DNA from 3 places in the Pseudoneobacillus rhizolycopersici genome. Region 1 is predicted to be linked to each of the others. Evidence: riboswitches for the same ligand, from Rfam matches in the RefSeq annotation. Region 1 holds a riboswitch; each other region holds the start of a gene.
What was found. Region 1 has a riboswitch for S-adenosylmethionine ahead of metX (homoserine O-acetyltransferase MetX). Riboswitches for the same ligand answer to the same signal wherever they lie in the genome.
Positions count from the first base shown of each region.

Region 2: linked by a shared signal. The riboswitch ahead of ACX9YW_RS15605 (ABC transporter permease) and the one ahead of metX (homoserine O-acetyltransferase MetX) in region 1 are both predicted to bind S-adenosylmethionine.
Region 3: linked by a shared signal. The riboswitch ahead of mtnW (2,3-diketo-5-methylthiopentyl-1-phosphate enolase) and the one ahead of metX (homoserine O-acetyltransferase MetX) in region 1 are both predicted to bind S-adenosylmethionine.

Region 1 is NZ_JBTOOE010000003.1:291,118-299,002, reverse strand. It holds gene ACX9YW_RS05830 (3-hydroxybutyrate dehydrogenase) at 1-702, opposite strand, end outside; gene ACX9YW_RS05825 (CoA transferase subunit B) at 724-1,377, opposite strand; gene ACX9YW_RS05820 (CoA transferase subunit A) at 1,392-2,093, opposite strand; gene ACX9YW_RS05815 (GntP family permease) at 2,136-3,572, opposite strand; gene ACX9YW_RS05810 (glycosyl hydrolase family 18 protein) at 3,968-5,242, opposite strand; SAM riboswitch class I at 5,404-5,515, shown strand; gene metX (homoserine O-acetyltransferase MetX) at 5,585-6,661, shown strand; partial or broken gene ACX9YW_RS05800 (O-acetylhomoserine aminocarboxypropyltransferase/cysteine synthase family protein) at 7,054-7,885, shown strand, end outside.
Region 2 is NZ_JBTOOE010000016.1:37,867-45,751, reverse strand. It holds gene ACX9YW_RS15635 (cytochrome c biogenesis protein CcdC) at 1-311, shown strand, start outside; gene ACX9YW_RS15630 (DUF3899 domain-containing protein) at 384-752, opposite strand; gene ACX9YW_RS15625 (peptide ABC transporter substrate-binding protein) at 780-2,396, opposite strand; gene ACX9YW_RS15620 (ABC transporter ATP-binding protein) at 2,420-3,373, opposite strand; gene ACX9YW_RS15615 (ABC transporter ATP-binding protein) at 3,376-4,389, opposite strand; gene ACX9YW_RS15610 (ABC transporter permease) at 4,403-5,350, opposite strand; gene ACX9YW_RS15605 (ABC transporter permease) at 5,350-6,282, opposite strand; SAM riboswitch class I at 6,465-6,569, opposite strand; SAM riboswitch class I at 6,694-6,801, opposite strand; gene ACX9YW_RS15600 (XdhC family protein) at 7,089-7,885, shown strand, end outside.
Region 3 is NZ_JBTOOE010000019.1:38,712-46,596, forward strand. It holds gene ACX9YW_RS17115 (FAD-dependent oxidoreductase) at 1-845, opposite strand, end outside; gene ACX9YW_RS17120 (electron transfer flavoprotein subunit alpha/FixB family protein) at 838-1,869, opposite strand; gene ACX9YW_RS17125 (electron transfer flavoprotein subunit beta/FixA family protein) at 1,904-2,728, opposite strand; gene ACX9YW_RS17130 (Spo0E family sporulation regulatory protein-aspartic acid phosphatase) at 3,042-3,308, opposite strand; gene ACX9YW_RS17135 (cupin domain-containing protein) at 3,508-4,041, opposite strand; gene ACX9YW_RS17140 (methylthioribulose 1-phosphate dehydratase) at 4,054-4,683, opposite strand; gene ACX9YW_RS17145 (2-hydroxy-3-keto-5-methylthiopentenyl-1-phosphate phosphatase) at 4,673-5,347, opposite strand; gene mtnW (2,3-diketo-5-methylthiopentyl-1-phosphate enolase) at 5,340-6,560, opposite strand; SAM riboswitch class I at 6,642-6,751, opposite strand; gene ACX9YW_RS17155 (pyridoxal phosphate-dependent aminotransferase) at 6,856-7,885, opposite strand, start outside.

The sequences.
Region 1 (7,885 bases):
GTCCGCTATTTCCGAAACATCTAGCAATCTTCTTTGTGGTACAAGTGGATATATCACCTCTTCTAAAACACTTTCCAACTGAACATTTCTGGTTGTGGCCAAATCCTTCAGCTGATTTCTCACGAGTGGAGTATCCACATAGCCTGGGCATAAAGCATTGACCGTGATTCCGTGTGCTGCCCCTTCTAAAGCGGCTACTTTTGTTAATCCAATTACCCCGTGTTTCGCACTATTATAAGCTGCTTTTCCGGCGAATCCAACCAGCCCATTAATCGACGCCATATTAATCACTCGCCCGAATCCTTGCTTTTTCATGATTGGAAAAACATGCTTGATACCAACAAATGGAGCCGTTAGCATCACTTTTACCAATAATTCGAATTTCTCTGTTGGAAATTCTTCTAGGTTGGAAACATGTTGTATTCCAGCGTTATTAACTAAAATATCCACTGCTCCAAAGCTTTCATAAGCTAGCTCGATACTGCTTTTAAAAGCTGCCTCATCTGTTACATCACAAGGTGCAGCAAGAGCTTCGTATCCCTCTTCCTTTAATTGCGCTGCCACTTGTTCTGTTTTTTCTTTATTCATATCTGAAATCACCACTTTCGCACCTTCTCGTGCAAAAGTGGTGGCGATTTCTAAACCAATCCCACTGGCGGAACCGGTAATAAAGGCCGTTTTTCCTTCAAGGAGTTTCCCCATTTTTCCTTCCTCCCGATAAATCTAATTTTGATTCGTTAATAATGAAGGGCTAACGGAAAAGTCCGCTTCCGTTTTTTCCTTTACTTCCTCTATCGAAACGCCCTCTTGCAATTCGGTTAAAACCATTCCTTCATCTGAAAAATCAAACACAGCTAACTCAGTGATGAGCCGGTGTACAACGCGCTGCCCCGTTAAAGGGAGCGTGCATTGTTTTTTCACCTTCGACTCGCCGTGTTTATTGACATGCTCCATCACCACAACGACTCGTTTCGCTCCATTGACAAGGTCCATCGCCCCGCCCATCCCTTTGACCATTTTTCCGGGTATCATCCAATTGGCGAGATCTCCATTCTCATCGACCTCCATCCCACCGAGAATAGCCAAATCGATATGGCCGCCGCGGATCATCGCAAAAGATTCGGCACTATCGAAATAAGAGGATCCTGGTACAGCGGTGACCGTTTCTTTACCTGCGTTGATTAAATCGGCATCTACTTCAGCTTCCGTTGGGTAAGGACCGATTCCGAGCAAGCCATTCTCTGATTGAAGCATGACATTGTATTCGTCTGGAATTTCATTAGCAACGAGGGTCGGCATACCAATCCCGAGGTTGACGTTCATTCCATCCTCAATTTCTAATACGGCTCGCTTAATGATTTTTAAACGTACATCCACTAGAACTACCTCCCCTAAATGTTTGCTACGGTTCTCCGTTCAATTCGCTTCTCGTACCTTTCCCCTTCCAGGACATGCTGAACGAAAATGCCTGGCGTGTGGATATGATTCGCGTCCAACTCACCGACTCCAACGATTTCCTCCACCTCTGCAATCGTGATTTTCCCGGCCATTGCCGCTAATGGATTAAAGTTGCGAGCCGTTTTTCGGTAAATGATATTGCCATGTGGATCGGCCATCCAGCCCTTCACGAAAGCATAGTCACCGACAATTCCTTTTTCTAAAATATACGTCTTGCCATCAAACTCTTTATGCTCCTTACCTTCAGCGACAGGAGTACCGACACCTGTTGCCGTATAAAAACCGGGAATACCAGCACCACCGGCACGAATCCGTTCGGCAAGCGTCCCCTGCGGAACTAACTCCACCTCTAATTCGCCGCTTAAGAACTGTTTTTCAAAAATCTTGTTTTCTCCCACATAAGAAGAAATCATCTTCTTGATTTGTTTATTCGCTAAAAGCAAGCCTAACCCCCAATCATCGACACCACAGTTATTGCTTACGATTGTTAGATCTTTAACGCCTTTTTCCCGTAGGGCCAGGATGGCTTTTTCAGGTATCCCACAAAGTCCAAAACCACCAACGATTAATGTCGCTCCATCTTGAATCCCATTAATGGCGTCCTCAAACGAATACAAAACTTTTCCTTTAGCCACTTCGATCCCCCCGTTTTGTTTTTTTGAAAGAATGCTAGATGATTAAACAATTCCTAAAAGTGTATACAACGCAATAATAAAGAAGACGGCTACTGTTTTAATAATGGTAATCGCAAAAATATCCCGGTAGGATTGCTTATGAGTTAATCCGGTTACCGCCAATAAGGTAATAACGGCACCGTTATGCGGAAGTGTATCCATCCCCCCAGATGCCATCGAAATGACGCGGTGCATAACTTCCGGTGGAATATTGGCTGCGGTTATCGCTTTATTATAGGTTTCAGACATCGCACTTAGGGCAATTCCCATCCCACCTGATGCCGAACCTGTAATACCTGCTAGGGTAGTGGTGGTCACAGCTCCATTAACTAATGGGTTCGTAAAGGTCCCACCGATACCACTTTTAATTAAAGCAAATCCAGGAAGGGCAGCAATGACTCCACCAAACCCGTATTCAGCCGCGGTATTCATCGTCGCTAATAGCGAACCACCAATACTGGTATTAAGACCTTCTTTAAAGTTTTGCATCGTGCGAGCCCAATTGTATAAAAGGGTAGAAACAATCCCAACAATCAAGGCCATTTCCACTGCCCAAATCCCAACAAAAGCGGTCACATCGACCACTCCTAATGCATCCAAGCCTACTTTGGTAAAATCAAAGCCATTTGGATACCATTTTGGAATCGCTGTAACAAAGAGTTTATTGGTTACACCTACTAGAATCAGTGGAACAAAAGCAAGAATTTGACGCATTAACGGTTGCTCGGTTGAAAGATTGGTAGGAACCTCGTCCTTACCTGCTACAGCCTCAGCAGTAGCAGCTGTTTCTGCACCAAATCCAAAGTAACCTTCTCCCGCTTTTTCAGCTTTTTTACGACGAGATTCTAAATAAATTAGACCAACAATAAGGACAAAGATCCCGCCCAAAATCCCTAAAACAGGTGCCGCATAAATATCTGTTTTAAAGAAAGAAGTTGGAATAACGTTTTGAATTTGCGGTGTACCAGGAAGAGCATCCATGGTAAACGTGAATGCCCCAAGTGCGATCGTTCCAGGAATAAGTCGTTTTGGAATATCTGCTTGTCTAAATAATTGCGCCGCAAATGGGTAAATCGCAAATACAGCGACGAATAAACTTACACCGCTATACGTTAAGATGGCTCCTAATAGAACAATCGATAACATTGCTCTTTTTGTTCCAAGAGAACGAACGATAGTCTTGGCAATCGATTCTGCCAACCCTGACATTTCAACAACCTTACCAAAAATAGCCCCTAATAAAAAGACAGGAAAATAGTTCTTAATAAAGCCGACCATTTTATCCATAAACACGCCTGAAAAAAACGGCAGCACATGACTTGGTTCTGTTAATAACACAGCAAAAAGTGCACAAATCGGCGCAAATAAAATAACTGAAAATCCTCTGTAAGCAACAAACATTAAAAGTCCAAGTGCCAATAAAATGACGATTAAATCCATGAAAATCCCCCTATGAATTTGATTTCTCCATACCCTTTTTCTTTGCCCTATGTTACTCGTAAGCGTTTACAATTTAAACCAAAAACCCCCAATCGTGAAATTTGATTCCACCAACCTTAATTGCAAATACCGTGCCAACGTAATTTTATATTCTAAATCATCAGAAAATATAGTCTCTTCCATTAACACTACCTATCTAGTAATTAAATTTTACCATCCAATTCCGCAATCACGGAAAACATCTAAACTACCATTCCGCATTAACGGAAAATTCCGCCTTTCCGGAACCCACTTTAACACTTTAAAGCATGTGGGGACTGTCCCCACATGCTTTAAAGTGTTAAAGGATTAATTGTCGAAATGGCAAAGCGAACAGTAACTGGCACTGTTCGCTTTCAACGTATTGGTAGCAAAATCGTCACATTGTTCCTCAAATATGCCCAATTTTGTGGGGCCGGCAAACTTATTTGCCAAAAGGTGACCCCAGACAATTGATATCGATCAACCAACTGGTACAATTCGGTGTAACTTCTAATATCCTCAAACCAGACGACATGCTCCATTTCTCCCTGCCAATAACGGTACCATGGCGCCTTACTGATATCGTCAAATTGAATTGAATACCAATTTGCTATAGCTTGATTTTGGGCAGCAAGAACGGATAATGACTTCGTTGTATTGGATGGAACCTCTTTATCATAACCATAGAGAGGTGCGGCAATTTGCAGTTTACCTGCAGGAATTTGCGTGAGAGAATATTGAACCACTTGTTCCAGCCAGTTAATGGGTGAGATCGGATCAGGCGGGCCTCCTGGGTAGCCATAGTCCATTGTCATGACGGCAACAAGGTCACAAGCTCTAGCAATCCCAGCATAATCATAGGCACCGATAATGCGATTAGTTGGAATATCTTCTGTTTTGGCATGAACATTCACATGTAAAATAAGCTCGCCTAATGATTTTTTTAAATCCGTTAAAAAAACAATAAAATCCTTACGCCTTGGTGGCGGGATAAATTCAAAGTCTATACTTACACCACCATATCCTCCTTGCTTAGCAAGATGCACTAAACTCGTCACCAAATTAGTTCGATATTCCGGATTCTCTAGTACTCTTCCGATTAACTCGGCGCTAAAATTTTCGCCTGTAAAGTTTTGAATCATTAATAACGGCATAACATTTCGTTGATTGCTTCTATCAACCAATGGTTGATCTTCTACCATCTTATAGGCCCACCCTTGTTCAGTCATGGAATATGCCACAATCGCTAAATAGGTCAGCTCACTAGAGAGTGAATCTAGTGTTGCCAAATTAGCATTGACTGCTGATGGAACGATAAAACCTAATGTCGTCATTGCTAATTTCAAAGGGGATGGTATAAGAATGTTTTGGCCGATGTAAAGCTGGTTAGGTGTGATTCCCGGATTGGCCATTAGGATTAGGGATTCTTCTGTCCCATATTGTTGGGCCAATTTCCATATGGCATCGCCTAGTTTTATTCTATAAGAGCGAATCGGCAGGCTGTTGTCGGGAATATATAAAGCAAGACCGGGTACAATGGAATCGGCAGACGGCAAACCATTTAATTCCACAATCGTTTGAACCGGAACACCATACAACATTGAAACGTTCCCCAACGTATCACCCGCACCAACAATATATACAGCCATTAAATCACGCCCCCCTTTATTTCATCATATTAATGGTGCCAGGCACCGATACATCAATTTTTGGAAAATTCATAAAAAGTGTTTGACAGATGATTTCCAAAGGTGTTATAGTCGGATTCATAGTTAGGTAATTGTGTTTGTTATTTGTGAATTGAATAGTTTTCTTATCCAGAGTGGTGGAGGGACCGGCCCGATGATACCCAGCAACCGATTTTCATTTTTATGAAAACACGGTGCCAATTCCTGCAGAGCTTATGCTCTGACAGATAAGAAGAGTTGCTGTGTGTATTCCACCCTCTTCTTAGGAAGAGGGTTTTTATTTTTTATAAGGGAGGAGGCAATATGCATCCGGAGTTGCAGCAAGAATATGGCGTCATTGATATTGGTGATTTTAAAACCGAAAGTGATGTAACGATTAAGAATGTGCAGATTGCCTACGAACGAGTTGGTGATCCCTCTACCCCAATCATTCTGGTTTGTCATGCCCTAACTGGAAATCAGTATTCCGTTGGAACTACAGAGGAACCAGGCTGGTGGTCGGGATTGATTGGCCCAGGAAAGCCGATCGATTCTCGCAAATGGCAAGTCATAACGATGAATGTTCTAGGGGGCTGTAATGGATCGACTGGGCCACTGAGTCTTAATCCAAGCAGTCTGCCTTATCGGGCACATTTTCCGTTTATCTCCGTTAGGGATATTGTCAACAGTCACTACTTTGCCTTACAAAAGCTAGGGATTGAAAAGGTGCACGCGATTATTGGCGGTTCCTTAGGAGGAATGCAAGTGCTGGAATGGGGCATTCTCTATCCTCACTTCGCAAACCTGCTTTTTCCACTCGCAACCGCCCCGTTTATGAGTGATTTTGGAATGACCTATAATGCCATTGCCCGTTTTGCCATCTTAAATGACCCTGAATGGCAAGGAGGAAATTACAAGGCAAATCCACAAACAGGGCTTAGTGTGGCCAGAATGCTCGGGATGATTTCCTACCGTTCCCCAGAGTTGTTTAATCAACGATTTAACCGGGAGCAGAGGGAAAGCTGGGGAATATCGCATCAGGAGATTGCCTATCAAGTAGATTCCTATTTGCAGTATCAAGGCAAAAAATTTTTAAAAAGATTTGATACAAATAGCTATCTATACCTACTTAAGGCAATGGATCACCACGATATTGGCAGAGATCGCGGTGGCTGGCAGGAGGCTATATCGGCCATTAAAGCGAAGGTGATTGCGTTTAGTTTCAAAGAAGATATTATCTATTCTGCTGACTTATTAGCATCAGTCATACATGAATGTAAAAAAAATTACACCCCAGCTTGCCATTACGAAGTCGACACGATCTTTGGGCACGACGGATTTCTCGTTGAGTTTGAAAAATGGGGACATCTGATAAAGGAGGAGTTAAATGAAACCCATTAAGCTTTTAGCTTCGCCCGATATCGTTATCGTTTTTGAAGCCATTGTCGGTATCGAATCTAACCATACTTACATTAGATAATTTTTAGTAAAAAGCTCTTACTTAGACAAAAACTTCTTAGCAACAGAGTCACTTTATTAAAAACAGAAACGTTCAATCATGTTGAGGGATTTTTATTACAAGGAAGGGAAAATGACATTCTCTTATTCTTGGAGTCTCTTCAACAAGACTTCCTAACTGTTTACCCAGTTTCCCCTACAGGATTACCTATATACACAAAACCATACACACCAGTACTTGAACAATCCATCACGAACTAACTTCACCTAGAACGAGAACGGAATGCCTGCATGATCAAAATAAAACGATGAATCTAATAAGGAGTGTTATTAAGATGACCAATCAAAACCTATCGTATCAATTAGAGACATTATTACTTCACGGAGGACAGGAGCCAGATCCAACGACAGGCTCACGAGCTGTACCCATCTATCAAACTTCTTCATATGTATTTCAAAACACCGACCACGCCCAACGGCTATTTGCTCTAGAAGAGCTCGGCAATATTTATTCTCGCATAGGTAATCCGACGGTCGATGTGTTCGAGAAGCGAATCGCGTTGTTAGAAGGTGGAGTTGGAGCCGTTGCAACATCTTCCGGCCAGGCTGCCATCACGTTAGCGATTCTGAATCTCGCTCATGCTGGCGATGAAATTGTTGCGGCAGCCAATCTGTACGGCGGAACCTACAATCTATTTGCGAACACGCTTCCGAAGTATGGGGTGAAGGTCCATTTTGTTGACTCCTCTGATCCGGAAAACTTCCGAAAAGCGATTACACCGAAGACGAAAGCGGTTTTTGCTGAGATTATAGGGAATCCAAGCCTGCTTGTTCTTGATATTGAGGCGGTTGCGAATATCGCTCATGAGGCGGGAATTCCACTCATCGTGGATAACACTTTTGCTTCGCCGGCTCTTTGTCAACCGATTCAGTGGGGGGCCGATATTGTCATTCATTCGGCGACGAAATGGATTGGCGGTCACGGTACATCCATCGGGGGAGTCGTCGTTGATGGCGGAAAGTTTAATTTTAATAGTGAGAAGTTCCCTGGATTTATTGAGCCAGACCCTAGCTATAACGGTATTCGTTATGCGTCCGACTTTGGCTCCTTAGCCTATATCATTAAATTACGCGTTCAGCTAATGAGAGACTTTGGTTCCTGCTTAA
Region 2 (7,885 bases), on a different contig from region 1:
GTGTAGCCGCTTCGCTTGGGGTTTTGCTAGCCATCCCGCTAGTAATGACGACTAACTATGAAATTCGCCAGGACGGACAAATCTATGCACAAAAAAATAAATCCTTTTTTATCGCATTAGTCGCCGTTTTGGCCATTCGAATCGTAGCTAGACAGTATATTTCCGAAATGGACCCTGCAAGTTTATCCATGCTTTTCATTACAGTCGCTTTTAGCTATATCACTATTTGGAGAACTGCTTCCTTTGTGAAATTTAAAATGGTAAAACAGTCACATGCTATTGATAAAGTCATGATACCAATAAAAGCATAATTGTAAAAAGCCATTCGTGTTTAAAAAGGGAAACACAAATGGCTTTTTTATAAATTTGGTTAAACCACACTATTATAGGGACAAAATAGTTGAAATGAGTAGTAGTCCTGTTCCGCCACCAAGTGAATAGACCATTATTTGAAACGTAAAACACTCCTTCCATTGAATAATCTCTTCATTGGCTGCCATCTGTTTATCAATTTCCAACATAGCTGTTGACCTTTTCATCATTACTCCTTTTATTTTCGTAAATCCTGATAAAAACAGATCCAAAAATCCGCTTCTAGCTACATAAAGGACAGCACCTAGAAGTAATGTCATTAAGCCGGTTAGAAAGATTTTATCTATCAGAATAGTAGATTGGAAGTTATCATAACCAAAGGTGCTCATTATCCCAAAAGCAATCATAACCAACAAAACAGAGCAGAGATACTTTTTCAACGTTTATGTCTCCTTTAAATAAATTCCCTATTCCTTTGTTGAGAATCGGAAATCAGGGTTACTTAGTGGATCAAATCGAATCCCTTTTACATTACTTTTTACTAATGAGTTTTGTGAAGAGAAGTAAATCGGAATGATTGGCATGTCCTCCATTAGTACTGTTTCTGCTTGATGCAATAACTCAAATCTCTTTTCTTCATCTTGTTCAATTAAGGATTGCTCTAATAACTGATCAAATTCTGGGTTTACCCAATTCGTAAAGTTACTGGAGCTTTTGCTGCTATAGAGATTTAATACTGGGTATGGATCAAGGAAGTCTCCAACCCAGCCCATTCTTGCGATTTGGAAATTCTTTTGTTTAAAGGTGTCAATATACGTTTTCCATTCTTGGTTTTCCAATTCTACCGTTACACCAAGGTTTTCTTTGAACATTTCTTGTAGTGCTTCTGCAATTTTCTTATGGTTGCCTTCTGAATTATATTTTAAAGTAACAGTAGGTAGCTTGGACCAACCTTCTTCCTTTAATCCTTCTTCTAGCAATCTCCGAGCTTCTTCTTTATCAAATTGATAATATTCATCTGCATCATCTCTGAAATCATTTCCCGTTGGGGCTGGTACACCGTATGCTACATAACCGTATGCAGGCTTTTCTCCACCTTTTGAGATAAACTCTGTGATGGCTTCTCGATCAATCGCTGAGGCAAAGGCTCTTCTGATTTTCGCGTTGGTAAATGGTTCTTCTTGGACATTGAATGAGTATGTGTAAACACTGAACGAAGGATTGTTATGGTATTCCTCGTTGTTTTTTTCCTGCTCAATCGCATCTGCTTGAATCGATTTAACTAAATCAAGCTCCCCCGATTTGTACATTTGATATTCGGTTGTCGCATCTGCCACCATTTTGAAGGTGACTTTATCCATGGTGATGCTTTCGTTATTCCAATAAGACTTACTTTTTTCAAGAACTAGTTCATTATTGTGATCCCATTTCGCTAGTGAGTATGCTCCATTTGTTACAACTGTTTCTGCATCAGCAGCCCAGTCCTTATTCGCTTCCACAACCTTTTGGTTTACTGGCAGGAATCCTTGGCCAAGTAGTACCTTAGGGAAAAACTTGATAGGTGTTTTTAATTCAACTACTAGCGTTTGATCATCTGTTGCTTTAATTCCTACTTCATCAATACTACCTTTTCCAGTGTTATATTCTTCAGCACCTTTAATATAGTAGAAACTTGAAGGGTCATAGGCAGCTGTCTCCGGATTTAACACACGTTTCCAAGCAAATTCAAAATCTTTAGCTGTTAACAGTTCATCATTTAACCATTTTGCTCCATCACGAATCGTGAATGTGTACGTTTTTCCATCTTCAGAAACGTCTACATTACTAGCCGCTCCTTCCACAATATTTCCTTCTTGGTCATATATGTATAACCCTTCATACAGATTATCAATGACCCAAAAAGAAGTAGTATCGGATGCGAAGGCTGGATCGATTGTATAAGGCTCCCCACCAAGATTGAGCGTTAGCTCTTGTGCAACATTTTCTTTCTTATCTCCACTGCTTGTCTTGCCCGCTTCTTTACCACTGCATCCTGCAATAATTAATACAAATAGTGTAAAAATGATCAATGAAACTTTTTTCATCGTTTGTTCCTCCCAATCTCTAATTAAAATAAATGACAAGCTACCCAGTGTTCCGCCTTTATTTCCTTCCATTTCGGTATCTCTTCCCCGCATTTCTCCATTGCCTTGGGACATCTCGTTCGAAACGGACACCCAGACGGTGGATTTAATGGACTAGGTGGATCACCCGAAAGCACAATTCGTTCCCGTGTCCCCCTTAATTTCGGTTCCGTAACTGGAATGGCCGATAATAACGCATGTGTGTAGGGATGAAGTGGATCTTGGAACAATGTATCACTCGTGGTGAGCTCCACCAATTTCCCCATATACATCACACCGATACGATCACTAATGTGTTTGACCATCGCTAAATCGTGGGCAATGAATAAATAAGTAAGCTCCTGTTCCTTTTGCAGGTCTTCGAGAAGATTAATCACCTGTGCCTGTATTGAAACATCTAGCGCCGAAATCGGCTCATCTGCTACGATAAAGGAAGGGTTAAGTGCCAATGCCCTTGCAATTCCGATTCTTTGGCGTTGCCCCCCACTAAATTCATGAGGAAATCGCTTCGCATGGTCAGCATGTAAACCAACCTTTTCAAGCAATTCAACGACTCTCTCTTTTCTCTCCTTTCCTTTTAAAAGCTTATACGCATCAATCCCTTCAGCAATAATGTCGCCAACTTTCATTCTTGGGTTGAGAGAGGCTGTTGGATCCTGAAAAATCATTTGCATTTGCCTACTCAGCTCTTTTTTCTTTTTTCCGTTAAGATTTGAAGTATTTTCGCCGTTAAAAAGCACATTCCCAGAGGTCGTTTCATAAAGACCGACAATTGTTCGTCCAAGCGTAGACTTCCCACTGCCACTCTCCCCGACTAATCCGAGCGTTTCTCCTTTTCGAATCGCAAAGGAAATTCCATCAACCGATTTCACGGTTTTTTTGGCGCCGATTTTAAAATGCTTTTTGACTTCCTGGACCTCTAACACATATTCAGACAATGTTACTCCCTCCCTGCTGCGATCAATTCTTCAGTTTTTGGTGCTCTGGAATCATTTAGCCAGCAACGAGCCTGATGATGTTCCGAGAACACTTCACTCCCCGGCATATGTTCGAGACAAACTTCCATCGTATAAGGACAACGGGCTGCAAATGGGCATCCTTTAGGAGGGTCAAAAAGATCAGGTGGAGAGCCTTCAATCGGAATCAATCTTTCCTTCTCACTACTTTCTAACTTTGGCACTGAATTTAATAAGCCCCAGGTATAAGGATGTTTCGGGCTTTCAAATATCTCTTCCACCCTTCCACTCTCAACGACCACACCTGCATACATAACAGCTACTCGGTCCGCCACCTCGGCAACGACACCTAAATCATGGGTGATAAGCATAATTGATGTGTTTCTTTCTTCCTGTAGCTTTTTTAATAAATCTAAAATCTGTGCCTGAATCGTCACGTCCAATGCCGTCGTCGGTTCATCCGCAATAATCAGTTCAGGATTGCAGGCTAACGCAATCGCAATCACTACCCTTTGCCTCATACCACCACTAAACTCATGAGGATACTGGGAATAACGACTGAGTGCATCCGATATTCCAACAAGTTTTAGCAACTCAATTGTTTTTTGTTTGGCCTCTTTCTTTGACAACTTTTGATTTCTAATTAAGACTTCATCAATTTGACTGCCAACTTTCATCGTTGGATTAAGAGATGTCATCGGATCTTGGAACACCATTCCAATCTCAGATCCACGGATATTCCTAAAATCCTTCTTGTTAAACTTCGTTAAGTCCTGCCCTTTAAAAAGAATCCTGCCCTCTTTCACTCGTCCATGTGGGGAAGGAACCATCCCCATGATTGCCTGTGCCGTTACACTTTTGCCACATCCGCTTTCCCCTACAACAGCAAGTGTTTCCCCACTCTTAACATGAAAAGAAACACCTCTTAAGGCATGGATTTCACCGCTTGATACTCGGAAAGATACCTTTAAATCTTCTACTTCCAATAAATGACTCAATCAACAAACCTCCTTACTTATTGGATTTAGGGTCAAGTGCGTCCTGCAAACCGTCTCCAAAAGCATTAAATGCAAACATCGTTAGTGAAATCATTAGTCCTGGAAAAAATAATCTCCACCACTGACCACTGAGAATAACTCCTAAAGAATCATTTGCCATCGTTCCCCAACTGGCTGTAGGTGCTTGGACACCCAATCCAAGAAAGCTTAGAAACGACTCTGCAAAAATTGCCGAAGGGATCGTAAACGTTAAATTAACAATGATAATCCCCATCATATTCGGCAGTAGGTGCCTGATTATTATTTTTGCATGCGAGGTTCCGAGCTTTTCTGCGGCTAAGACAAATTCCTGTTGTTTTAATTGAAGGATTTGCCCACGGACAATTCTAGCCATCCCCACCCAACCGGTTATCGATAATGCGATAATCATCGTAGTAAGTCCCGGTTTCATCATGACCATCAATAAAATGACGACAAGTAAATACGGAATTCCATACAAGACTTCAACAATTCTCATTAAGAAATAATCTATTCGGTCTCCTGTCTTTCCGCGACCCGCCATGTAACCGGAGACTCCACCTACAAAAACACCAATAATTAAATCGATCATTGCAGCTGCAAAGCCAATCACTAAAGAGATTCTAGCCCCAGCCCACGTTCTCGCCCATACATCTCTTCCAAGATCATCGGTTCCAAACCAATGCTCACTGGAAAGCGGTAAATTCCCCTGTGTTAAATTCTGTTTGCTTGGGCTATGTGGGACCATATGTGGTCCGAAAATCGATAAAAGAATAATCACCGCTAAGAGAATAAAACCGAAAACAGCCATTTTGTTTTTGATAACTTTCCGGATGACTTCCTTACTGTAGCTCTCGTATGGCCTTCCGATTTTATCGCTTTGTAAGTTTTCTTTATTCGCTGGCCGAAAAAGATGATCTAAATTAGTTTGTGGTTGGCTCATTAGGAGTCACCTCCGCTTGCGATTTTAATACGTGGATCGATAACTCGATACAGTAGATCAATAACAAATAAAGTAACGATTAAAATAGCACTATAGAAAATCGTGGTACCTAGAATAACTGGATAATCACGGTTAAAAATACTATCCACAAAATACTTCCCGATTCCTGGAATCGCAAATATTTTTTCAATCACAAACGTTCCGGTTATCACTGCCGCAAACAATGGACCAATGAATGATATCACCGGAATTAACGCATTTCTCAAGCCATGTTTGATAACGATTTCCCAAGTATGAAGACCTTTTGCCTCAGCTGTTTTAATAAAATTTTGATTAAGAATATCAATCATGCTCGCCCGGACAAACCGAGTAATAATCGCAATCGGACTGACTGCTAAAGCAATGGTTGGCAAAATCGAGTGACTCCATGTTCCCCAAGCAGCTACGGGTAAAAGTCCCCATTCAACAGCGAAGTACTTGATTAATAGGGGAGCCAGTATAAAGCTTGGAAGGGATATTCCGATGATGGCAATAAACATCGACGCATAATCCAATAGGCGGTTATGATTTAAGGCCCCGATAACCCCTAGACCAATCCCCACTACAATCGCAATAATAAGAGATTGAATTCCTAATAAAGCAGAGGGTCCAAAACCATCGGCAATGAGAGTGTTGACATCTCTCGTTTTGGATTGAATGGATGGACCAAGATCCAATTGCACGAGATTCTTTAAATAGAGAAAATATTGGATCGGTAACGGTTTATCCAGATTATATTTCTCTCTCATATTCTGGACAATTTCCTCCGGCAAAGATTTTGCATCGGTTGCAAATGGATCTCCCGGAATCATATGCATAATCACAAAAGTTAAGGTGACAATGATCCATAATGTGACAATCATCGTAAAAAGTCGCTTAAGTAGGTATGACATATTACGAAATCTTCCTCCTTTTCCAAAATCATATGTATTTTTAAACAATCAAAAACACCTAGTTAACATATCGTTTTACTTAGTTTTAGAGTTTAGCAGTGCTATTTGACTCTACGAACCCCCGTAAAAAAGAAAAAGCCTCACAACCATAGATAAGTTGAGAGGTTTTACATACAAACTCTAACTTATCTCTCGGGACTACATTCCCGTGGAATTGGCACAGTGTTCAACAGAACCCGCTGCCGAGGTTTCATAGGGCCATATCCCTCCACCTCTCTGGATAAGAAAATATTATGAAGTTATTCTAGTAAAATTTCGGACGAACAATAGTCACATGTACCTATTCGAAACTAATAAAAACAAAAAATCCTCTTCATAGAAAAGAAGAGGATTGATAAACTGAATCAGCTCTTCTCATCTGCCAGACAAACGTATGTCTGAAGGAATTGGCACAGTATTCATCAGAACCTGTTGCCGAGGTTTCGCAGGGCCATGTCCCTCCACCTCTCTGGATAAGAAAGTAATTATGGAATTTTCAGAAGTTAAATAATTGTCTAGCTAAGAATAACGCATGGTAAGATTTTAGTCAACCGAAATATATTAAAATATTTTATTTTTTATTTACCTCCCTAAAAAAACTGCCCATTTCCCCCTGGACCCTATATCCTCAAAGCCTTCCTCACCTATTAGGTTATGGAAATTCAAAAGATAAGCGCCCCAAAAAATTCCCTTTCTACCATTGCATTTTTTCCATTATTCTTTCATAAATTCTAAATTGAAGAGTTGAGCTACATAGGAAACCAAATATGTTTCTCATTGGAGTTGAAACTGATATGCTAACCTTTTTTAAAATTTTAGAAGCCATTCAACATTCAACAGAAAAGAGCATTCTGGCAACTATTATTCATATCTATGGCTCAGCATACTTAAGAGAAGGGACATCCATGCTTATCATGGAAAATGGTGAGAGGGTTGGAATGGTCTCTCCGGGTTGTCTAGAAGAGGATCTTTTTTTGCGGAGTAAAGATTTATTCTTATCAACCTGTCCGCAAATTGTCACTTATGATTTAAGCAGTGACGATGACTATGGCTGGGGGCAAGGAATGGGTTGTAATGGAGTGATAAAAATTCTGTTGGAACCTATCACCGAACAATTAAGAGCAGATTTACTTTATTTAAAGAGCTCATTAGAAAAGGGATTCTCAGTACTTCATGAAAAGGAATTTTCAGATGACTTCGCCTTCCAAAAATCTACATTTCAAATTTATAAGGACCCAAAAAAACCGAGCATTATTAACCATTTTCGGCCAAGTAGGGAAGGATATAAATATACCTATCTTTTTACGCCACCTCCACGGATTCTCCTATTCGGCGCTGGCGAAGACGCAAAACCATTAGTATCATTAGCCTCAAAAATTGGTTTCAACGTAACACTTTGTGATTGGAGACCTGGACTTTGCAACGAATCCCATTTTCCTTCCGCCAATGAATTCATCATAGGAACCCCACTGCAAATCATCCATTCCTGCCGCATTTCAAAAAATGATTTCATCGTTATTATGAGTCACAATTTTTTAAAGGATCAAGAATTCCTCATAGAACT
Region 3 (7,885 bases), on a different contig from region 1:
AGATGAGCTAAATACTCTGCCGATTCGCCTCCCTCAAGAAGTGGTTTTACCATTGGGTGATTCTTTAGGTAATCTAATAACTCATATGGCTTTAATTTTGCATTAATCATACTGGAAAGTGTTGTTCCAACACCAATATTTAAACTATCCTTATTAGTGTAAAGGAAGGCGGTACCTAGATTGCCTTTTGTCGAATCCCCAAAAATTTCGATTGTACATCCTTGGTTATCTGAGAGATTAAAGCGATCATTAATCTTTTCTTTTGGTAAATTAATAACCTCCATAACCGTTAAGGCTACTTCATCTGGACGAAATTCCTTATGGAAACCTAATTGCTTACCTAACAAGGAATTTACACCATCCGCTAAAACGACAACATCTGCATACACCTCTCCATTAGGACGGTCAGTTCGTACACCAACAACCTTACCATTTTCAACTATACATTCTAATACAACTGTTTCGTTAATTAAAAGAGCTCCGGCTTGCACAGCTTTACTTGCAAACCATTGGTCAAACTGAGCGCGAAGCACGGTGAAATTATTATAGTTATTCTCCTCGCCCCACTCTAACCCTTTGTAGCCAAAAGAAACGACTGATTCTTTATCCATCATCCAAAAACGTTGTTCAATAACTGGTCTTTCAAGTGGTGCTTCTTTCCAAAACTCTGGAACAAGCTCCTCCATTTGTTTGCGATACAAAACGCCACCCATTACGTTCTTACTTCCAGGATATTCACCACGTTCAATTAATAATACTTTTAATCCACTTCTGGCACATGTAAGGGCACATGCCGTACCAGCAGGTCCAGCTCCAACGACGATGACATCAAATTTTTCAGACATAGCTCAATTCACCACCTGTATGTTTCTTCATCTCTTTAAATTGTTCAATTAATTTTGGAACAATCTCCATAGCATCTCCTACGATTCCATAGGTTGCTACATCAAAGATTGGAGCATTTGGATCTTTATTAATAGCGATAATGATCTCTGAATTTTTCATACCGACGACATGTTGAATCGCGCCGCTTAGTCCAATGGCGAAGTAAACCTTTGGTGTGACAGTTTCACCTGTCTGCCCAATTTGCAGCTCATGTGGAATCCAGCCTGCTTCAACGACATCGCGTGTCCCACCAACACTTGCGCCAATCGCATCAGCAAGTTCATACAATAATTGGAAACTTTGAAGATCACCCAACCCTTTTCCACCACAAACAATAACATGAGCATCGGCTAAACTAGCTTTCTTTGATAAATCTTTCACAATTTCAAGCACTTTTGTACGCATATCTTCTTCTTTTAAGAAGATATCTTCTTGAATAATCTTTCCTACTCGATTTGTATCCAAATCAAGTGCTTTCATTACTTTTGGACGGACCGTCGCCATTTGTGGGCGATGTTTTTTACATAGAATGGTGGCCATAATGTTTCCACCAAAAGCTGGACGGCTTGCTTCAAATAAACGGTTTTCCAAATCGATATCAAGCATCGTTGTATCGGCCGTTAGACCAGTGCTTAAGTCTGTTGCTACCGCACTTGCTAAATCCTTCCCATTCGGGGTAGCACCATATAGGAAGATTTCCGGCTTATATTTTTCAGCAAGTTGGATAACAGCCTTCATATATGACTCTGTTCGATAGTCTTTAAGTACAGGATGGTCGATCACATAAACTTCGTTTGCCCCGGCATAAATCACTTGATTGGCTAATGGAAATACCCCATCACCTAATAAAACCCCGGCAAGCGGCACTTGCAATTTGTCGGCCAGCTCTCGTCCAGCACCCAATAATTCAAGCGACACTCCTTCAATTACTCCTTCATTTTGCTCAATGAATACCCAAACCCCTTGGTATTCTGACAGATTCATAGAGGACCCTCCTCATTCAATATTATTAGAATGATTATTTAGTTGTTTGTACGCTAAAGAGCTCTTTTTTATCCATTAAAAGGTCCATTAGCTGTTTAACTTGTTCATTTGCTGTACCTTCTAGTCGATTGCCACCTTCTGGCTTAGGAGGAGTAAACATCTTTCCTACAATCGTTGGTGATCCCTTTAATCCAAGCTGTACACGGTCTACATTTTCCAAATCAGCTACCGTCCAAATAATCGACTCATATCTGGCAGCCTTAATCATATTTGGCATAGGAGAATAATCCACTTGGTTAATTTCTTTTTCGACAGTTAATAAGCAAGGCATTTGTGCTTGGATGACCTCATATCCATTTGTTAACTTTCTTTTAATAATGACCTTTTTTTCTTTTTCATTTACTTCGGAAACCTCAATCACGTTAGTCACCGGTGGAATATCCAGACGTCTCGCAATCCCAGGACCTACTTGGCCTGTGTCTCCATCTATTGCATGCTTTCCACAAATGACCATATCGATTGGTTTATCCTTCGCAATTCTTTCGAGAGCCTTTGATAAGGCATAGCTTGTTGCTAGGGTATCTGCTCCAGCAAAAGCACGATCTGATATCAAATAGCCCTCGTCTGCACCTATCTCAATGCTTTTCTTTATAATAGCTGTCGCTTGCGGTGGACCCATTGAAAGGACTGAAACGGTACCACCAATTAACTTTTTCAATCTAACTGCCTCTTGAACTGCATGCGCATCATATGGGTTTAAGATGGCTGGAGCACTGCGGCGGTCAAGAGTGTTCGTTTTAGGGTTGATTTTAATAATTTTGGTGTCTGGTACTTGCTTGACACAAACGACAATGTGCATTTGAAAGTTAACCTCCTTATTGTAGGTAATCCTTGAAAGCGTTTGCTTTCTTTTATATTGAAAATGCTTTTATTACGAATGTATGATTCATAATATAAGCATAGTACAAACGATTAATCTAATGATGGAAATAATCTCATGTTTTTGAAAAATAATCTTTAATTCTACTATAAAAAATATGGAGATATAAACAATGATAAAAATCACAACTACGGTATTTTTAAGTGATCTTGTGAACAAATTATGGAGATTTAGAATCAAAAGTCATAGTAGCAAAAAAAAAGAACCAAAGTTTTACTTTAGCTCTCATTTTTCATGAATATAGGATTTTAGACTTTAAGGGCACAGTTGGCCAGACGAGTTGATGGAAGTAACCGTCTATCGATTTTGTTTGTTTCGATTTATTGCGAAAGGTACGTTGGTATTCATAAATTAATTTATCTAACTCTTGACTGTAATAAATTGTTTCCTTGCTAGTAAGTCCTGTTTTTTCAGCAGACTGCATCATCAAGTCTCTTTTTACATTTATTTCATCTAGCATACGATTTGGATAGCCATTTACATCAATCTGGTGCAACATTTTTCCCCCTAATCTTCCTTCCATTTGCGATAAAAATTTTTAGATTAACCTGTATTGAAAGATTATGCCAAGAAATTGGTAGATTGTAAATAGATTCGATTTTAATAGACAAAAGTTCTAGAAATATCTGTTTTTTCGACATTTTTTCATCCCATTTACCTATAAAAAAAACCGTTCCAATTGGGAACGGTTTTAATGATCAAACACTAGTTTCTTCCTTCTCGTAAATCGGTACCCAACCTTCAGTTGTGACAAAAATTCGAATCGATACAACTTTACGGTCCTCTTCTAAGGTAAAATAATGACGGATGTTAGGCGGCACGGAAATAAGATCCCCGGGGTTTAAATGGACCTCAAAGAAGTTACCATCTTTACCTTGAATAATAAATACACCGTGACCACTAACGATAAATCTTACTTCATCATCTGTATGATGATGCTCCTTCTGAAAATTGACTAAAAGTGTTTCCAAATTTGGCGTGTTTTCTGAAAGGGAAATCACATCCTGTGCCTTGTAGCCCCTTCTTTCAGAAATGGCTTTTATCTCTGCACTAAAAATAGCAAGGATTTCATTTTTTTCTTCATCGGAAAGTAAGTATTTTTCTTGCAATGCAACTGGGAGCCTTGTTATATCCCACTGCTCATAGATTACCTCCTGACTAGTTAAAAATGCTAAAACTTCTTCTTGTCTGTGAATTTGTGTACCATTTTCTTGAAATTGAATATAGGCCATATTAACTCTCCTTTATACTACTTTATCTAATTGAAATGGTTTATGTTCTAAAAGCCGAAGTTGGTAACGAAATAGAAACTCAGATGCTTCGAGGATTTTTTTTGCCTCAAACGAGGTTCTTCCCCATACCGTTATTCCATGATTCCGAATTAGGACGGCACCTGAATCACTATGAATATGTTCCGAAAATTCTCTTGCTAGAGTCGGAATATGTGCATGATTATGGATAATCGGGATAGTAAGAATCGCATCTTCCTCCCACTTATCAAAAGCCTTTATTAATTCTTGCCCCATAAAAGTAACCTCCCCAAGATCACCGTAAATTTCGGAAATAACATTGTTGTCTATGGTATGAACATGCAGGCTGCAACCAGCATTTGTTTTTTGGTAAATTTCAACATGTAATAAGGTTTCAGCAGACGGATTTAAGTGAGTTGGAATGGCTGGTTGGCCAAATCCATCGACTAATAAAAAATCTTCATCTGTTCTCTTTCGTTTATCTTTGCCACTAGCCGTGACTAGAAATTGTAGTGGCTCATCCAGGACTTTAATGGCTAAATTTCCACTTGTCCCCATAAACCAATCCCGTTCTGCAAGCTCATCCTTGACGTCAGCCAATTCCTTCCACTTTTCATTTAGCACTAGTTACTTCAACCCCTTTTAACCGTTTAATTTCATCTATGCAGTCAAAAAATGTCTCAAATCTGTGATGCTTAATCGCTAATTCTCCACATTTTTCAGCTAAAAATTCTCTTGCGAAAACGTAATCAGCTTGTTTAGCAACCTCTAAGTCGGTTATCGAATCACCGATTACAATTTTGAAATCATTGGGCTGGCTTACTTTCCTCATCACACTCGGCTTACAGCAACCACAGCCATTTTGACATTGCTCATCACAAGCATTTGGCCATAAAATTTCCATTTTTTCATTGGAAAAATCTGCTCGATTATAGTAAATGTCAGAGACAGGACCATATGGAGCTAAAATGGGATCTACAAAAAAGTCAATCCCACCGCTTACGATATAAAATGGTATATCTACTTGTTTGGCAAACGCTAACAGTTCTCTAAATCCCATCCGAACCTTAGCATGCTTTACTGTGAATTGGATTATGTCATTTTTTAAGGAAGTAGGAAGTAACCGAAACAGCTTTCCAACTCCCTCTTGAATACTTATTTTCTGCCCCAAAATATCTTCCTTCAATTCTTCCCATTGAGGAGGAGCAAATTCTTTCATAATGGCAATGATATTATCCTTTTCGGTAATCGTCCCGTCAAAATCACAATAGATTACTATTCTAGCCATTTGGGAGGACCTCCTTGTAGCCCCATAGCTCAATCGCAGCCTTTAATTCGGGATAACCGTTTGCTCCTTCTAAAAGAGATTGACCTTTTAAATGAGCATCAATCGCTTGACGAAAAGCTTTTCCACCAGCAATTGCTCCACCCGGATGTCCGTGAACACCGCCCCCTGCATTAATGACTGAATCGATTCCAAAATCATTGATTAGGAGTGGTACAAGTCCCGGGTGAATTCCTGCAGATGGAACAGGGAAGGCCGTTTTATAGAACTCATCTTCTTTTAACAATTCGTTTTTGATTAATAGTGTTTTTTCTTTTTCTAATGCTACCGAGCCATAAGGTGATGGAAATAATGAAAAATCTGCCCCAGCGTAGCGCAATAATTTCCCTAAAATGAGTGAATGGGCAAAGCCGTAATCTGTTGCTGATGCGAATGCGCCGCTAACAGCAGGATGGGCCATGATTGGAATGCCAATTTGGTCATCTTCGCGCAATTCTTGTAAACAATCCAAACCATAGGCAAAGACATTAAAAAGTAATAGATCTGCGCCTAGTTCGGCTGCCTTCCGGGCCTTATCCCTTAATGATGATGTTCTGCCAGTTAGGTTAACCGCGTATAATGTCCGATGACCTGTTTCCTCATATGTCAAATCTAGTAAATTTTTTCCAGCTATAATTCTACCAAGAAACGGGGTTAACTCGTTTTCAAAGAGGATTTCATCATCCTTAACAATGTCAACACCACCTAATGCTTGGTGCGTAAGTTGATTGCTTAAATAAGCTATGTCCCTGCCGATAACTCCTTTAAAAATACTCATCAATAGTGGACGGTCAAAAACATTCAGCTTTTCCCTAATACCCTCTATTCCAAATCGCGGACCCGGGAAAGCCTTTTTTAATGCGGCCGGAAAATTTAAATCTAATAATTTTACCTTGCCATCTAAAGAGAGCTTTCCGAAAGTAGTTACGAGAACAGCAGGTAGATCGGATGAGAAATTAACATGTGGATAAGCAATTTTAATAATTGCTTCCCCTCTTCTCTCCGAATCCTCCTCAATGGAAACCACTTTACCCTTATGTTTTTTTAATTGATTCTGCTCAAGGGTTGGCAGGTCTGTCCATGAGCCAATCGTTAATCCAAGAGCTATTTCCTCCGCTTTTTTTAATGCATTTCCCTTTAAGTCTTTAAGTAAGTACGTTGCAATTAATTCATTCATGTTGTAATACCCTTTCTAAAAAATTCAAATAAAAAACCTCTTCACGAAAGAAGAGGTTGGTTTGCACAGCAAAATACAATCCTCTTATCTTTCAGCATTAAGCTGCAAGAATTAGCACCGTGCTTTATATTGTAATAAAGTCGGTTGCCGGGTTTCATCGGGCTAGTCCCTCCACCTGCTCTTGATAAGAAATTATTATTATTAATATTATTATTAGTATTTTTATAGTGAAATGTTTTGTTTTTTCAAATTAATTTGGATTATGACATGATTTTTTTTGATTGTCAATCGACTTTTAGAAAATTTCTAATGCTTTCATTCTTCTAATTGCTTCCCTCATTCGCTCTTCCGATGTTAAAAGCCCAACCCTGACATACCCTTCGCCATATTCCCCAAAACCGATGCCAGGTGCGACAGCAATTTGTGCTTTATCTAATAATAAATCAGCAAACTCTTCTGAGGTAAACCTTTGAGGAACCTTTAACCATGCAAAAAATGAGCCCTTAGGTGCTTGAACCTCCCAACCAATCGATTGTAGACCATTTATCAGGACATTTCGACGAGCCTCATAAAGTGCATTTAATTCTTTCACGCAATCCTGTGAAGCAGTTAATGCCTCAGCGGCAGCTTCTTGAACAGCACCAAATAGACTAACATATAAATGATCTTGAAGGAGCTCTAAAGCGGCAATCACACTCTTATTGCCGACAGCAAAACCGACGCGCCATCCAGCCATATTATACGTTTTAGATAACGTATAAATTTCAATACCAATATCTTTTGCTCCAGGTGTTTGCATAAAGCTTAGCGGTTTTTGCCCATCAAATCCTATCGCTCCATAAGCAAAATCATGAACAACGCATAGATCATGCTGGTTAGCTAATCGTACTGTCTCACCGAAAAACTCTGGAGTTGCTGTAGCCCCTGTAGGATTATTAGGATAATTTAAAAACATCAATTTCGCCTTTTCTAAAATGGTTGGATCAATCGTTTTATAATCGGGTAAAAACCCATTTTTTTCGAGTAAAGGCATTGTCACCATTTTGGCCCCAGCAAGTGCAACTCCTGACCAATAATCCGGATAGCCCGGATCTGGGACCAAAATCGTATCCGCCGGATTTAATAAGCATTGGGGTATCTCAACCAGCCCTGCTTTTCCGCCAAAAAGGATGGCTACTTCTGACTCCGGGTCTATTTCAACCCCGTACTCACGCCGATAAAATTCTGCTGCCGCTTCTTTAAAATATTTATAACCTTGAAAGGGAGAATATTTGTGATTCACTGGATTGGCAGCAGCCTCTTGCAACTTTTTGACAATATGGTCA